DNA from 3 places in the Desulfofundulus luciae genome. Region 3 is predicted to be linked to each of the others. Evidence: riboswitches for the same ligand, from Rfam matches in the RefSeq annotation. Region 3 holds a riboswitch; each other region holds the start of a gene.

Region 1 (5,401 bases), on a different contig from region 3:
TAGAAAAGGAAGTGCTGGCCGTAACGCAGTATTATGACGAAAGTAAAGATCAGATCCTCAGTGGATATGACTTTGAACCGCTGTTAGAAAAGCTCTCGGAGATCTGGGCCAGCATCAGGGTCAAGGAAATTGAACGTACCCGCAGCCTGCTGGAAAAAAGGCCTTTAGAGACAAAGGCGCAAGAATTTGCCCTGCTCATCCGGGCCTTTGAACAGGAATTCGGTCGGCCTGTTTCCCCCATGGAGGTCGAACAGATCCGCCAGTGGACCGAGGAACTGGATCCCACGCTGGTCTTGGAAGCTTTACGCCGGGCCGTCCTGATGGGCAAGCATAATTTCAAGTATATTGATAGTATTATTCTGGAATGGAAGAAGAACAACCTGCGTACCGTTGAGGAAATAAACGCCTATGACGCACAATTTAAGAAACGGCGTTCAGGTAAACAGCCCCCCTCAAAGGTGGATGAACGGAAGAAAGCACTTTTGAAAACGCTATACCTCAGTTAATTAGAAAGGATGCCGGCCAGTGAAGGCCTGTCCTGTATGTGAGGATCGGGGTGTGGTGATCAAAAACAACGTGGCCGTTCCCTGCCCGTGTAACAAGCAGAGGGCCCTGGTTAACCGTTTTAAAGAAGCAGGGTTACCGGAAGGTTTACGTAACCACACCTTTGACAAATTTAACTTTAAGTATTATTCGCGATTGCGGGTAGATCCGGAACGCAAAATCACTTATTACGAATCGGCCCGGCGCACCTTTCAGGCGGCGCAAGACTTCGTTCGTAATTTTAAGAACGACCGGCATATCGATGGTCTGTTGATTACCGGCCCCGTGGGCAGTGGAAAAACATTCCTGGCCGCCTGCATAGCCAACGCCCTGTTGGAAACCGAAGTGCTGTTATTGTTTGTGGTTGTACCGGACTTGCTAGATCGCCTGCGTTCAACTTATGACCAGAACCGCCAGGGTGCAGATTATTCGGAAAAGGATCTCCTGGATGCGGCAAGGGAAGTGCCCCTTTTGTTTTTAGACGATCTGGGAGCCCATAATTATACCGAATGGACCAAAAATAAACTTTATTCGATCTTAAATTACCGCGTCAACCATCGTCTCCCCGTAATCATTACCACCAACATCAGCCTGGAAGATTTAGGCGAGTATTTGGGAGAAAGAACCACTTCCCGCATTTGCCAGATGTGCTGGCCTTACCGGTTACCGGTTGAAGATGACATTCGCATGGTCCAGCGCAGGGAAAGGCTCCGGGAAGGTTAAAAACTAAATATGTGCGGGGCAGGTCCCCAACGGGGGATAATAGGGAAGACCGGGGAGCAGGTGGACCTGCTTAAGCCGGCGCGGTCCCGCCACTGTAACCGGGGAGGAACCCGCAAGGTGCCACTGGCCTAGCACTCACTGATGAGCTGCTACATCCAATGGGACGCTTGTTCATAACGACACGGTTTAACGATGTCACTGGTGAGTGCTGGACCGGGAAGGCGCGGGCATCCAAAGATCCGGAAGCCAGGAGACCTGCCTGCCCCTTTCACTGGAACATGTCCTTTACCAAAGGGCAAAAAGCCAGTGGCAGGCCTTTCTATCTTCGCGCGAAAGATAGCAGGCGTAAAGACTCTCCACACGCCCCTACTTTTGCCGGGCGTGTTTTTTTCAGGGGGAAACAAGGTGGCTAAGCCTTTACGAAACGGGATTACGACAGGAGCCTGTGCCGCTGCGGCTGCCCGGGCTGCCACGGAGTTGCTTTTTCACGGTATAAAACCTGATCAGGTTACTTTGGTCAACCCCATGGGCCAGCCCTTAACGGTGCCCATTCACCAGGTAGAGGCAATACCTGGCGGTACCAGGGCAGTGGTGATTAAAGACGGAGGGGATGATCCCGACGTTACTCATGGTCTGCCCGTTGTGGTCGAAGCCCGCCCCGCCCCAGAGGGAATTCGCCTGTACGGGGGGCCTGGAGTAGGGCGGGTAACCAAACCGGGGCTGGCGGTGGCCGTAGGCGAACCGGCCATTAACCCCGTTCCCCGGCAAATGATTAAGGAGGCTGTGGCCGGCGTTCTCCCTCCCGGATGGGGAGTGGAACTAATGATCAGCGTACCCGGGGGGGAATTGGTAGCCAGGCGCACCCTGAACCCCCGTCTGGGAATTGTGGGGGGGATATCCATACTGGGAACCACAGGCATAGTCCGGCCCATGTCCGAGGAAGCGTTTAAGGATTCCCTGCTGCCCCTTCTGGATATGGCCAGGGCAGCAGGCTTTGATCAGGTGGTTCTTACCCCGGGACGATTGGGAATCCAGACAGCGGTGGATAGATACGGATTCCCGGCCGAAGCTGTGGTGGAAATGAGCAATTTCGTAGGTTTTATGCTGGAAAACTGTGTGGAAAAAGGCTTTTCCGGCGTTTTGCTCTGGGGGCACCACGGAAAGCTTTTAAAGGTGGCTGCCGGCATTTTTCATACCCACAGCCGGGTTGCCGACGCCCGGCGGGAAACCCTGGCCAGTCACGCCGCCCTGATGGGTGCAGACAGGGGCCTCATCGCACGCATTATGGAAGCCAGCACCATTGAAAGTGTGGTAGAGTTGCTGACGGAACACAATTTCCTGTCTGTTTACCACCAACTGGCCTGCCGGGCCAGCCAGCGGGCCATGGAGTACGTCCACCACCGTTTAAAGGTGGGAACAGTCTTTTTGACCCTGGATGGCAAAATCCTCGGTTGGGACCGTCAGGCACGGGAAATCGGGAGGGCGCTGGGATGCCGCGAATTAAGGTAATTGGCGTAGGACCGGGCAACCTGGATTATCTCACCCCTGCCGCTCAAAGAGCTTTGGCCAGCGCCCGGGTACTGGTAGGCGGCCAGCGCCACCTGTCCTATCTGGCCCGGGAGGAACAGAAAACTTTTGTAATTAAAAATAATCTTGCGGCCATGGTGGATTTCATCCGCTCACACCGGGAGGAAAAGGTAGCCGTTTTAGCTTCAGGTGATCCTGGACTGTATGGAATTTTGAATTACCTGCGCCAATATTTCACCCCGGAGGAATTGGAGGTCATCCCCGGAATCAGTTCGGTGCAACTGGCCTTTGCCCGCCTGGCCATGCCCTGGCATGATGCGCTGATCTTGAGTGCTCACGGAAGGCCCGTCGAGGACCTGGTTAATCTGGTGCGCTACCAGGGGAAGATAGCCCTCCTCACCGGCCCGGGAGCTCCACCCAACCACATCGCCAGCCTGCTCGTGAAGGCGGAAATAGCTGATCGAAAAGTTTTTTGTTGTTGTAACCTGGGTTATCCAGAGGAGGAAATCCTGGAAACCACACCCGGTGAACTGGCCCGCCGGGACTTTTCCGGGCAAAATAATTGCGTTATGGTGATCATTGATGAAAAAAGCTTGGCCCTATGTGACTCCGGGGATTCCCGATGACCTGTTTATCCGGGGGAGTATCCCCATGACCAAGGAAGAAATTCGCGCCGTCACCCTGGCCAAGGCCCGGCTGGGACCGGGCCAGGTGGTGTGGGATATTGGCAGTGGCACCGGCTCCATTGCCATCGAAGCAGCCCGGCTAATCGGTGACGGCATCGTTTATGCCGTAGAGCAAAAGCCCGCGGCACTGGAGCTGATCCGGGAAAACATGCGTCGCTTTGCCCAGAAGAACATCCAGGTGGTGGAAGGCCGTGCCCCTGAGGCACTGCTCCAGCTCCCGCCCCCCCACCGGGTATTTATCGGCGGCTCGGGCGGCCAGTTAGGGGAGATAGTCCAGTTGCTGGCGGAAAGGCTTGCTCCGGGGGCAAGACTGGTCATCAACGCCCTGACCCTGGAAACACTAACCCGGGCCCTCACTTTGCTAGGCCCTCCCTGGGAAAAAGAGGTGGTGCAGGTTTCCGTAACCCGCACGGTATCCCGGGGCCATTATCATCTGATGCATGCTTTAAACCCTGTGTGGATCATCACTGCCCAAAAGGAGGGGGGTGAGGGTGTTGGGTAAGTTTTACGGCATCGGCGTTGGTCCCGGGGATCCGGAGCTGCTCACCCTGAAGGCCTACCGTGTTTTACAAGAAGTGGATGTAGTGTGTGTACCCAAATCGGCCTCCGACCGGGAAAGCCTGGCCCTGTCTATCATCAACAAGGTTATCAAGCGCCAGTTTACAACCATGGAGTTATCCTTTCCCATGTCCCGGGATCGCCAAATACTCGAAGAGCACTGGGCCATGGCCGGTGAAATGGTGGCCCAGCTGGTACGGGAGGGGCAGAAGGTAGCCTTTGTCACCATCGGTGACCCGATGTTTTACAGTACCTATGGCTACGTACGGGCTTACCTGCAAAAAAATTATCCCGACCTGCCCGTGGAAACCATTCCGGGGATCACCGCCATGAGCGCCTGTGCGGCCGCGCTGGAAGAACCACTGGCCACAGGGGAAGAGAACCTAGCCGTAATACCAGCGGCCTATAACCTAAAGCGCCTGGAAGAGGTGTTGGACAACTTTGACAACGTGGTACTCATGAAGGTAAACCGTTATTTCGATCGGGTGTTGGAACTCTTACGGGATAAGGGTTTAACCGAACGAGCCGCCCTGGTGAGCCGCTGCGGTTACCCCGATCAAATGGTAAGCCGGAAGGTCACCGATCTGGCCGGCAAGAAGCTTGATTACATGTCGATCCTGGTCATCCACAAGGGAGGCCGTTAACAAGGGGGACGCAAAAGTGATTTACTTTATTGGTGCCGGACCGGGAGATCCCGAATTGATTACCGTTAAGGGAGCAAAGTTGCTGCAGGAGGCCGATGTAGTCATTTATGCCGGCTCCCTGGTAAATCCGAAAATACTGGAATATTGCCGCCCCGGAGTAGAGATATACAACAGCGCCACCATGACCCGGGATGAGGTGCTGGCCGTGATGCGCCGGGCACACCAGGAGCAATTAACTGTAGCCCGGGTACATACCGGTGACCCCGCTTTGTACGGGGCCATCCAGGAGCAAATGGATGCCCTAGCAGCCCTGGGCATACCTTTTAAGGTTGTGCCGGGAGTGAGCTCCTTTCTAGCTGCTGCGGCCGCCATCCCCCACGAACTGACCCTGCCGGGGGTAACCCAGACCGTGATCCTTACCCGGCTGGAAGGGCGCACCCCGGTACCCGAGCGGGAAAAACTAAAGGAACTGGCCCGCCACAAAAGCACCATGTGCATCTTTCTTTCCGTACACCAGATGGATCAGGTGGTTGAAGAACTGCTTGCCGGAGGTTATACCCCCCAAACCCCGGCGCTGGTAGTGGAAAAAGCCTCCTGGCCCGAGGAACGGTTGTTGCGGGGTACGCTGGCCGATATCGCTGATCAAGTCAAGGAAGCAGGCATCACCCGCACCGCCCTGGTGCTGGTGGGAGATGTTTTCAACTCCCCCTACCAGTTGTC
Region 2 (5,401 bases), on a different contig from region 3:
ATCTGGGTTTTCTGGTGCCCGGCCTGGTGGTCATGGCTGCAGTTTCGGCCAGCTATGCCGACCTGGTGAACTGGTTTACCCTGAGGCGTACTTTTTACCGGGTGCTGGACGAGTACCTGCTGGCTCCCATTTCCAGCAGTTCACTTTTAATCGGGCACGTGCTGGGTGCAGGGATCAAGGGATTTCTTACTTCCCTGTTGGTGTTCCTGACCGCGTCCCTGCTGGTCAGGGGTTTCCAGTTTTCCATTCTCTGCTTTATTCAATTATTGATTATCTGCCTCACCTTTGCCTGCCTGGCGGTGGCCGTAGCCATGGTCGCCGGGGGTGATAAAGATACACTGATGTTTACCAACCTGATCGTGTTTCCGATGACCTTTTTCTGCGGCACCTTTTTTCCGGTGGAGCAACTGCCCGGCCCGCTGGAGTGCTTGAGCTGGGGCCTGCCCCTGACGGCGGCCACCTATAACCTGCGCGCTCTTGTCCTGACCGGTACCGGTAAGCCGGGGTGGTTTTTCCAGAGTCTGGGCTGGTTGGCTGGTCTGTACCTGGTGGCTTACTTCTTATTGAGGTGGCGGTTGAAAGATTAAGTAGGGCAGCGGCTTTTACGGCCTGCTCGAATGCCGCTCTTTGAAGCTGTCCCGGTTGGGTTCCTCAGGCACGCGGTCGAGCGTGAGCCGGGGCAGGCTTAAGCTGGGGTAGGCAGAACCCGGAGATATTCAAGCGCCGGTATCTGTAGGGGATGTGATGTTGTTTGCGTGTTCCGGCAACCACGAGCGGGGTAAAGGCTCGCTGCTTTTTACCCCCATGGTACCCAATTATCTGGGAGGAAATGATCTACTGGCGGAGCAAGTTCTGGCTCTACCTGGCTACCTACATGCTCTCCCCCATGCTCTTTTTGCTCTCCTTTGGATTCGGGGTGGGGCGGCGGCTGCAGATGATCATGCCCGGAGGGATGAGCTATTTGGACTTTTTGGTGCCGGGCGTGGTGGCCCTGGCTTTGTTCAATAACGGGGTGACCTCGGTAACGATACGTATGTTCTATACGCGCCTGTACTGGCAGAGTTTTGAAGCCTACCGTCTGGCCCCGGTGAGCAATTTTTCCATTTGCCTGGGCTACACCCTGGCCGGCGCCATGCGTGGCCTTTTAGCCGGCCTGATTGTTCTGATAACGGTGTTCCTGCTCGTCCCTGGTTTAAAGCTAAACTGGCCTTTTTTCGGGACGATGCTGCTGGCCTCCCTTTGCTTCGGGACTTTTGGCGTGCTCATCGGCCTGTGCCTGCGCTCCTTAGACGACCAGGCCCTGGTCAGTGAATTTATCCTTGTCCCCGTCACCTTTTTAAGTGGTACCCTGATCCCCGTGGAGCGCCTGCCCGGATTCTTGCAGCACGTGGTATGGTTTTTCCCCCTTACCCCGGCGGCAGAACTGTTGCGCACCACCCTGACCGGGAACGGCTTCAACTGGTGGCTGGCGGCGGTGCTGGGAGGATGGAGTGCTGTTTTATTTACCCTGGGCTGGCTCAGGCTGAAAATGTTGGATGGATAAGATCAAGCGACTACCCTGGGATAAAGGTATGTGCCCACTGCTGTAGCCAGAGTGCAGGCTACCAGCAAAACTCCTACGTCCGCCTGCCAGCTGGTCAATTGGCCGGTAACAAGGGCGCCACGCAGGAAGTCCACCATATAGCTTAGCGGGTTGACCGATGCCACCACGCGCAGCCAGTCGGGCATGATGGAGATGGGATACAGCGCGTTGGAAGCAAAAAACAAGGGCATGGTGATTAACTGGCCGATACCCATGAAACGTTCACGGGTTTTAACAATGGCTGCAATAATCATGGACAGGGTGGCAAAAAATACGGCTCCCAGTATGACCACACCGGCGGCTGCTGACAGGAGGGCCGGGTGCCAGTGCAGGGGTATGCCGGTTATGGACGCAAGCAGAAAAATAATGGTTACCTGGCTTAAGGCACGCACTCCGGCTGCCAGAGCTTTGCCCAGCACCAGCGCCACCCGGGGTATGGGCATGGCCAGAAACTTTTGCAGTATACCCATATCTCTTTCCCAGATAGTCGAAAGACCAAAGAAGATGGCTGTAAACATCACCGACTGCGAGAGAATGCCGGGGGTCATATAAGTCTGGTAAGTTACCCCGCCTGTGTCAAATCGCGTACCTTGCTGAAAGCCTGGCCGAAAATCAGCAGCCAGAGCACAGGCTGCACGGCCCGGGTGAACAGCTCGGTCGGTTCGTGGCGCAGCTTGCGCAGTTCCATTTCGACGATGACCAGCATGTCTGTTAGTGCCTGCAGCACTGTGCTGCCTGATTTTGCCGCCGGTTCAACCGAGGCGGCGACTGATGTGGCGAACCTGTCTGATTCCACGAAAATCTCCCCCTGCATCCAAAAAATTACCGGTAAAATAAGTAAATACATCATCCATGGAAGCACCGGGGTTACCCGTCATTGCCTTTAATTCTGCCGGCGTACCGGTAACCACCATTTCGCCACGATTAAGTATGCCAATTCGATTACAGACTGTATCGGCCTCTTCCATATAGTGAGTGGTAAGCAGGATGCGCTCCAGTCGCTTGACAGTGATGGTCACCGAGCTTGAGCCGGTACCCATGCGCACGGCAATGTCTTTGATCCGCTGTGGCCCAAACCGGTGCAGGATGTGCAAAACCCAGTACTGCTCGGGTGTAATCTTACCCTGTTTTACCGGGTGGGACGTCAAACGCCAGCAACGCCAGATTTGCCAGATTGCATCGGCAATTTTTTCAGTGAGCAACTGCTCGTTATTATTCATCACATCACCTGTCTTCCCAACTAAAATATACCATCAAAAAATTTGATGATCAATGTATTTCACATTTGGGGCGTAAAGTCGGTTATACTATCTTTGAAGAAGGACGGCCTGCATGCAGGGATTGCATGAGGTGGACTGAATAGTAACCTTCTCCGAAAAAATTTTTTTCTAAAGGAGGATTTGGTCGTTGGATATAGAAGTCATCCCAAAGTAGAAATTTTCATTTTAAATAATTCCGGTATGAATGGAAATGCTGGCCACGAAGGTCTGCCCCGGAATGGGAAAGACCTTTTGTGTTTTTAACAGTTAAATAATGTGGACGGGGTGTCCTGCTTCTCTGATGGGGGCCAGGCTGAAAAGGGAAGCCGGTGCAAATCCGGCGCGGTCCCGCCACTGTGAGGGGGAAGGAACCCACATAATGTCACTGTCCAGCACTCACCGATGATATTGATGAAACCTTAAGCTATGTTTTCATTATTTGTCAAGCGTGCCATTGGATGTTACGGTTCATTGGTGAGTGCTGGATGGGAAGACGTGGAGTTCCGATGAACCCGAGCCAGGAGACCTGCCCCGTTTTTTCACCATGCTGCCTACGCGGATAGGGATGTGGTAGGTCTGATTTTCCCTACCCCCGCTTTATGCGTAGCGGGGGTTTTTGATTGCCCGTTTTTAATTGCCAGGAGGAACCCCGGCATTATATCTGGCCGGACGGTCGGAAATTTCCGGGTGGAAAAGGAGTTTCTTGATGAGGTGTTAAAGATGCCGGAAGAAGTCAGGGTGGCTTTAATCCATGCAGCCATCAAGTGGAAAAATAAGGAACATAACCTGCGGCGGTTGCTGGCCTTAAATGAAGAGGCTGCTGCCGGCGGTGCCCGGATCATTATAAACCCCGAGTTGGCCACCACGGGTTATACCTTTGAAAGCAGAAGGGACATTTCCCCCTTTGTGGAGACCGTTCCCGGCCCGACCACAGAATTGTTCGGCGCCCTGGCCCGCCGGTACGGGGTCTACATTTGCCTGGGGCTGCCGGAAGTGGATTTAAAATCGGGGATTTATTATAACACCGCAGTGCTCATTGGCCCGGACGGCCGGGTAATGGGTCAGCACCGTAAGCTGGCCCCTGCCTTTAAGGAAAATCTCTGGGCGGCCAGGGGTAACCTGCCCGTGCTGGTGGCAGAAACCTGCTTTGGTAGAGTGGGTGTGCTCATCTGTGCCGACACATACTGGTACAAGGCGGCGCGAATGGCTGCCCTGAAAGGTGCCCGGGTGCTGCTGATCCCGGCCAACTGGCCGCCCCATCACTACCCGCCGGAAGTTTTCTGGCGTGCCCGGGCTCTGGAAAACGGAGTTTATGTACTGGCCTGTAACCGTACGGGTCAGGATAAAAGCATGAACTGTAATGCGTCACAATCGTTCATCATTGGCCCCGACGGTAGCGTTTTAAAGGAAGTACAGTCTGCTAATGACACCATCCTTTATGGCACGTTGCCATTAAAAAACGGGAGATTTTTTACCCCCGGGGCCGGTGTCCTGCTGGGCGACAGGCGACCGGAATTCTATGCCGGTATAACGCTGGATACCTTTTCCCAATTTGAACCGGAGGCGCTGCTGGGGTTGTCCGCAGGAAAGGAGTTTGCCGTAGCCACTGTTCAGTTTGCTCCACAGGCTGGAGAGCCGGTGAGAAATATCCGGCGCATTTTGTCATTCCTGGACCAGGCCGCAGACCTGGCTGCCCGCAGGGGGATGAAGCTCGACCTGGTTGTTTTTCCGGAACTTGCTGTAACAGGGGCCATATCTCAACCAGCACAGGCAGAAGAACTGGCCGAACCGGTTCCCGGCCCTGTTACCGGGGCTGTTATCCGGAGGGCAGAAAAGCTGGACCTGTATGTGGTGATGGGGGTGTTAGAAAGGGAAGACAGTCAACTGTTTAACACTGCCGTGTTGATCGGTCCGGCGGGATTGCTTGGAAAATACAGAAAGATACACTTAAGTCCCTCCGACAGGGAATGGGCTCGCCCCGGGCAGGAAGATTTTTGCTTTTTTGACCTCCCCTTTGGCAGGGTGGGCATTTTACTGGGGCATGACCTGTTTTTCCCGGAAAGCCTGGAGAGTCTGGCCAAACAGGGGGTGGATGTGCTCTGCGTTCCCGCCCTCTGGAATGATGAAAAAAGCCAGTTTATCTGGGAAGCCAGGATAGCCGAACAAATGCACCTGGTGGTGGCCAACCAGTGGGGGTCCAGTGGTTCTTTTTGTGCCCTGGGCGGCAGCTTAATTTACAGTTATTCCCGGTACTCTGAAAGGCGCGTGCGGCTGGTGTCTCCTGTCAATGAGGACAGGATCAACATTATGCTTTTAAACCCGCAGGAAACCAGGCAGAAGAAGTTCCTGGAAAAGGTGGATTATGACCTCCTCCTGACACATTACAAACTTTTTTAAGAAGAGGGGCGAGAATGGGATGAAGCTTAGAATATTGTTTTACACGGCCATTGAGGGTGAATTGGGCAGCCTCAGTAATGCCGTCAGGAGCGTGCACCGGGAATACGGTCCGCTGGTGGAGGTTCTGGCATACGCAAAGCGGGATTTAACCGGCCCGGAAAAG
Region 3 (5,401 bases):
GTCCATCTCTTCCATTAGGTGGCCCACATCTTTGTTACCTACCGGATCCCTTAAACCCAAAAGTGCTTCCGCAGTTTCGCAAATTGCTTGTAAATCCTGTTCAATTAGTGAAATATCAGCAGTAGAATCCGGATCCAAACTCTGGAGTCGTGCCAGTATATTTTCGGTTTCAGTCCGCAATACTTTAAAATTTTCGCGTTCTTCAAGGGAGCCGGTAATCAAGTAATCGTGTGGGGGCATTAAAAGGTCCGCAACAGACAGTTGTAATGCATGAGTCTCCATCACAACCTGGTCCGCGTGCTCCACCTCCCGATCCAGGGCGTTGATCTTTGCCAGAAAATAGAAATGTGACCCTCCCAGAAAAAGAAGAAGCAAAGCAATCGTTGTAAAGGCTACTATCAGCTTAGACATCGTGGACGAAAAACTATCTGTAAGCCTGCCCACCGCCAATCAGACTCCTTTCCAAGGAATTTCGTCGACCCAGGAATTCCCTACAGTTGAGGGTTATCAAATCAAACCGCTACTCCTTCCCGAAAAAATCCTCCAGATGCTCACAAGGAATTGCCCTCCCCTACAAAAGACAAATTTTCCACACACCAGATCAGGGCCGTCCCCTCGCCCCGGCGCTTGTCCTCAGTAATTAATCCTAAAAAAGCCTGGTATAACCTCTTTTTTGCTCATACATATTGTTATCCGCTAGAGTAAAAATCTCATCAAAGCTCAGCCCGCGCTTGGACATAGCATATCCCACACTTACAGATAAGCTCAAGCCAGCAATGGGATGTTCCCAAGCAGCTACTTTACCTTTTATGCGGTTGATTATTTTTAGCACTTCTGCCTCATTGCAGTCAGTGACTATTATTAAGAATTCATCACCACCCATCCTTATAATCCAATCGCTTTGCCTGATGGATTGTTTTAAAATATCTGCCGTACCCTTAATAATCAAGTCACCCATTTGATGCCCAAAGTTATCATTGATATACTTCAAACGATCTATATCCACCACTATAAGAGCAAACTTGCTTTGCACATTTAAATTGTTCTTTATGAGGTTTAAGTACTGCCTATTGTAGACTCTCGTTAATTGATCTTTCATTGCCAAATTTTCCAACTCGCGATATAAATAATAATTTTTTATCGCATATGCTACATAGTTTCCAATCACTTTAAGCAGGTCTTGTTCCTGTTGCCCTATATGCACAGTACCTTTTGTTTCGACAACCAAAAAACCTTTAAATTCATCCCCTGATTCTAAAAATATAAAAATTCTCTTGCTTCCCGCCCATTTTTCTATTATTACCTCTTGGAGGCCGTTTTGTACCAATTTTTCACATTTTTTAATGAGTTCTTCTCGCTGGTTATCATTGAGGGGCTGTTCTCCTTCCTGAAAGCAATTTATTTCTCCATTTCTCATAATAACGAGCCATAATTTCTCGAGCGTCAAAACCTTACTAATTAAGGCTGCAGTGTTGTTTAATGTATCTTCCAGATCAAATACTTTCTTCAAAAATATGTTTGCTTGGGCTAGAATACTTAATTTTTCCAGATTAATTAGCAGCATTCTAAGAAGCTTTTCTCTTTGAGTAACATCCATTGTCAGCATTAGCATCCCACTGTAGCAACCTTTTTCATCTGCTATTTTTATATATTTATTTTCAATGTATCTGCCTTTTCTTGCCATTAACCGCTCCCACCCATTTGCCTGGCCACTTTTGACTTTGGCAAGCTTTTCTTTAACCACTATTCTTCTGTGGGGGCGTTGTATATCAATTATGGTTTTGCCTATCAATTCACCCGGTTCTACATCTCTTAATTTTGCTGCAAAATTGTTGCAAAAGAGGATACGATCATCCCTGTCTATCAATATTATTCCTATATCAGGCAACTGATCTAAAATTTCTTCCCAATTAATTTCGAGTTCACTATCTTCGTTAATAATAAATTTGCTGTAGTTTTTGTTACTGTTTTCTACGCTAAGGGGAAAGTACGTAGGATGATAATGATGTTTATAAAAATCTGGCGCTATGGATATAAACATATCTACCAATCGACCGTCCAGATGAGTGTTTTTGCTTTTTATTAGTTCTTCAATTGCTTCTTCAAAACTTAATATTTTTTTATAGGGCCGGAAAGATACCAGGGCGTCAAAACAATCACCGATGCTGACGATTCTTGCAGACAACGGTATATCTTCCCCGGACAACCCCTCTAAATATCCACTGCCATCGTACCTTTCGTGGTGATAACGAATAGCATCAGCAACCATATGGAAAAGCTTGGAATCATTCAGTAAATTAATGCCATTAACAGGATGCCTTTTAATTACAGACCATTCTTCTTTATTTAGTTTGCCAGGTTTGTATAAAATCTTTGGCGATATGTTAATTTTGCCTATGTCATGGAGTAATGCACCTAGAGTTAAACGCAAACACTCTTGTTCCGGCAAGCCCATTTTAGTAGCCAAAAGGTAGGTACAACAGGATACATTTACACAATGACAGTAAACTGAATAGTATTTATGTTTTAGAGCCAGGTAAAGAGTATCCGCAATCGGGTCGCCGGTAATGATTGATTCTAATGAACTTAGCAATTTTTCATCATAAGGCATTTTTAACACGGACACGGTAAGTGTCACCTTCCTATACCTGTCCACCGCTCACCAAAATTACTGCCAAATCCATCCGGGAGCGGTTAAAACCCCTTTGGGGGATAGGGATTTGCCTTCCTCTGGCCGGTCAGGCGCTTAAATATTGCCGGAGTCTATTGAGCCACCTGCGGGGTTCGCGGCCGCCAAGGCTCCCTTAACTGCGCCGCCTTTTAGGTCCTCTTGAGCTTACCAGGAAACAAGCTAGCAAATAAGGGTAGAAAGATTGGGCCGGGCAAGTTCCCGTAAAACATACTTAATCCACCGCCGGTCCGCAAAAGGACCCTTTAATGCCGGTAAAAACGCCTGCAGCCACTTTTCCACATCCTCGGCTTTTTGTTTTTCCACTGGCTTTAATTGCGCCAATTCCCTCAACTTCCGGTGTTCCACCGGCCAGCAAAAAACATATTTGCTAAGCTCCCCCTTTGCCATTACGACCAAAATCCGGGGTATTCGGCCCGCCCAACCAGCACAAAGAAAACCCCCCAACCTGGTGCCGGGGGGTAATGTAACTGCGTGAACACAAAAAGGACATGCTCCACCGCTCCCCCCGTACAGATAATGAGGAGTGGAATAGGCATGCCCTCTGCTGTCCTCAGGTCATGGCCCCCTCAAGTCACCCAAAGCTTCTTTAAATAAGTTGAAGGGGCTCCCCAGACAGTGGACCATATCACCCCTTTAAGCCTTATCCCTCAGGATAAAGCACCTATTCCTGCAATCTGGCATTTTTAAAACACTAAAAACCCCTGCATGTCCGGGTGCAGGGGTAAAAGCATACTACTTAAGTTCTTTCACCTCCCCATGGACCGTAGGTACAAGCGGTGAAAAGGAACGGGCAGGTTTCCTGGCTCATGGATCACTGCCCCACCACGCCTTCCCAGCCCGGCACTTACCGATGACAACGATTGAACCCTGCTGTTACATCATTCAGTGCTGAACAAGCGTGCCATTGGATGTAACAGCTCACCAGTTAGTTTGGGCCAGTGGTTTTGTGTGGCGGACTCCCCATTCACAGTGGCGGCCCCGCGTCAGATTTTCACTGACTTCCCTCTATCCTTGCCTTTTGCGGCAGGGAGCACCCGTTCACTTTATTTAATTGCCTAAATTATAACACAGCAGGCATATGTTGTCCAGATTCGATATTTTCGTATAAAATCCGCGTCAAGATTCAGCAGGTATCTACACCGGTTCCCCCGTACCGGAATCATCACCCGGGTGACAATTTCACCCGCCCTTCCCGGGACCTTTCTTTTCTGACCCCTCCCACCCATCGCCGGGTGCCCGGACGGCAGTTGGTCCAACCGGAATGGCTGCCCCCTGGCCAGCTCCTCCCGGGTAGCGCTTGACAAAAAAATCATAATGCTATACAGTGAATCTAAAGTTTATTTTGTGATGCCAGCTTCATACATATTTACTTTTAATTACATATTTACCTGGAGGCTACAATGAAAAAGGATAAACTTTCCAGAAGAGAGCGGGAACAACTGCAGCGCCGGGCGGAAATCCTGCAGGCTGCGCTGGAGTTATTCTCGCAAAAGGGTTATCATAACGTTTCCATGCACGAAATAGCCGCACGGGCAGAATTTGCCGTGGGCACTCTTTACAAGTTCTTCAAAAATAAGGAGGAGCTGTATAAAGAGATTTTAATGCAGACGGCAATGCTGTTTTATTCTGCGTTATCGAAAGCGCTGGAAGAAAAGGGGGACGAATATGCCAGGGTAAAAAACTTTCTAAAAACAAAATGTAAACTTTTTATGGAAAACATCCTGTCGGTGCGGCTTTACTTTTCAGTGTCGGGTGCCGGCGTGAGCTTTAACGTCAGGAGGGGGTTAGAAACTGAGCTGCGCAGTTTCTATGACCAGCTAATCCAGAAGCTGGCTGCTGTTTTTGAAAAAGGCATTCAAAAGAAGATTTTCCGCCCGCTTGACCCGTATTACCTGGCCCTGGCCCTTGACAGTATAAGCAATGCCTTTCTTTTTTGCTGGATGGAAGACCCCGGTAGACATCCTGTTGACACAGACCTGATCGAGAAAATCTTCTTTGAACGAATATATCTGTTACACAGCTAAGGAGTTTTATGGCCGCGCCGAAGAGGGAGTGGCGCGCGGCCCCGGAGGAAACGCACCCACGGTGAATTTAACCGGATGGCGGCCAGCTTCCCCTGCACGAAGGTGCCGGAGGGGATCTTGCGCCGGGCAGCGAAGGAGGTTATCGTTTTGGAAGACAAGGTGGCTCTCAAAAGCAAAACAGGGATCATCACTGCTTTTATCTTGATCTTGCTCTTTGTTGGGTTTGCTGCCTTTAATTACGTTCGGCATAGTGAAAAGGAAAAGATTACTGTTAACAAAACGGAAACCGTACCCGTACAGGTGGCCGAAGCAAGATTAACGAACCTGCAACGGGTACTGGAACTGACAGGAGAAATCAAACCGGCAGCCGTGGTAGACGTTCACCCCAAGATTGGGGGGGAGATTATTGAGAAAATATACGTAGAAACCGGCGATTACGTTAAAAAAGGAGACCTGATAGCTGTTTTGGAAGATGATATCATAAAAGCCCAGCTTGAAGAGGCAACGGCAGGCCTGGCTGCAGCGGAGGCCGGGTTAAGGCAGAGCGAGGCGAATCTGGAACTGTTAGAAAAAGACCGCCTGCGTGTGGAAAATCTTTACCAGGCAAATGCTGTATCCAAACAGGAACTGGATCATATAAATGCCCAGTACAGGGCTGCCGTTGAATCAAAGAAACTCGCGGGCG

The links. A riboswitch is a leader RNA that binds a small molecule or an ion and turns the genes downstream of it on or off. The one in region 3 is predicted to bind cobalamin.
Region 1: linked by a shared signal. The riboswitch ahead of cbiD (cobalt-precorrin-5B (C(1))-methyltransferase CbiD) and the one ahead of J2Z49_RS14800 (ISLre2 family transposase) in region 3 are both predicted to bind cobalamin.
Region 2: linked by a shared signal. The riboswitch ahead of J2Z49_RS09870 (carbon-nitrogen hydrolase family protein) and the one ahead of J2Z49_RS14800 (ISLre2 family transposase) in region 3 are both predicted to bind cobalamin.

What each region holds. Positions count from the first base shown of each region.
Region 1 covers NZ_JAUSUX010000027.1:8,629-14,029, reverse strand. The annotation lists gene J2Z49_RS12645 (DnaD domain-containing protein) at 1-506, shown strand, start outside; gene J2Z49_RS12640 (ATP-binding protein) at 526-1,266, shown strand; cobalamin riboswitch at 1,270-1,543, shown strand; gene cbiD (cobalt-precorrin-5B (C(1))-methyltransferase CbiD) at 1,672-2,775, shown strand; gene cbiE (precorrin-6y C5,15-methyltransferase (decarboxylating) subunit CbiE) at 2,757-3,419, shown strand; gene cbiT (precorrin-6Y C5,15-methyltransferase (decarboxylating) subunit CbiT) at 3,376-3,981, shown strand; gene cobI (precorrin-2 C(20)-methyltransferase) at 3,971-4,681, shown strand; gene cobM (precorrin-4 C(11)-methyltransferase) at 4,698-5,401, shown strand, end outside.
Region 2 covers NZ_JAUSUX010000015.1:42,339-47,739, forward strand. The annotation lists gene J2Z49_RS09845 (ABC transporter permease) at 1-587, shown strand, start outside; gene J2Z49_RS09850 (ABC transporter permease) at 830-1,543, shown strand; gene J2Z49_RS09855 (ABC transporter permease) at 1,546-2,130, opposite strand; gene J2Z49_RS09860 (hypothetical protein) at 2,145-2,378, opposite strand; gene J2Z49_RS09865 (MarR family transcriptional regulator) at 2,335-2,802, opposite strand; cobalamin riboswitch at 3,108-3,389, shown strand; gene J2Z49_RS09870 (carbon-nitrogen hydrolase family protein) at 3,529-5,238, shown strand; gene cobN (cobaltochelatase subunit CobN) at 5,258-5,401, shown strand, end outside.
Region 3 covers NZ_JAUSUX010000002.1:104,251-109,651, reverse strand. The annotation lists gene J2Z49_RS01990 (methyl-accepting chemotaxis protein) at 1-411, opposite strand, end outside; gene J2Z49_RS01985 (diguanylate cyclase) at 647-2,626, opposite strand; partial or broken gene J2Z49_RS14800 (ISLre2 family transposase) at 2,852-3,001, opposite strand; cobalamin riboswitch at 3,465-3,745, opposite strand; gene J2Z49_RS01975 (TetR/AcrR family transcriptional regulator) at 4,093-4,716, shown strand; gene J2Z49_RS01970 (efflux RND transporter periplasmic adaptor subunit) at 4,792-5,401, shown strand, end outside.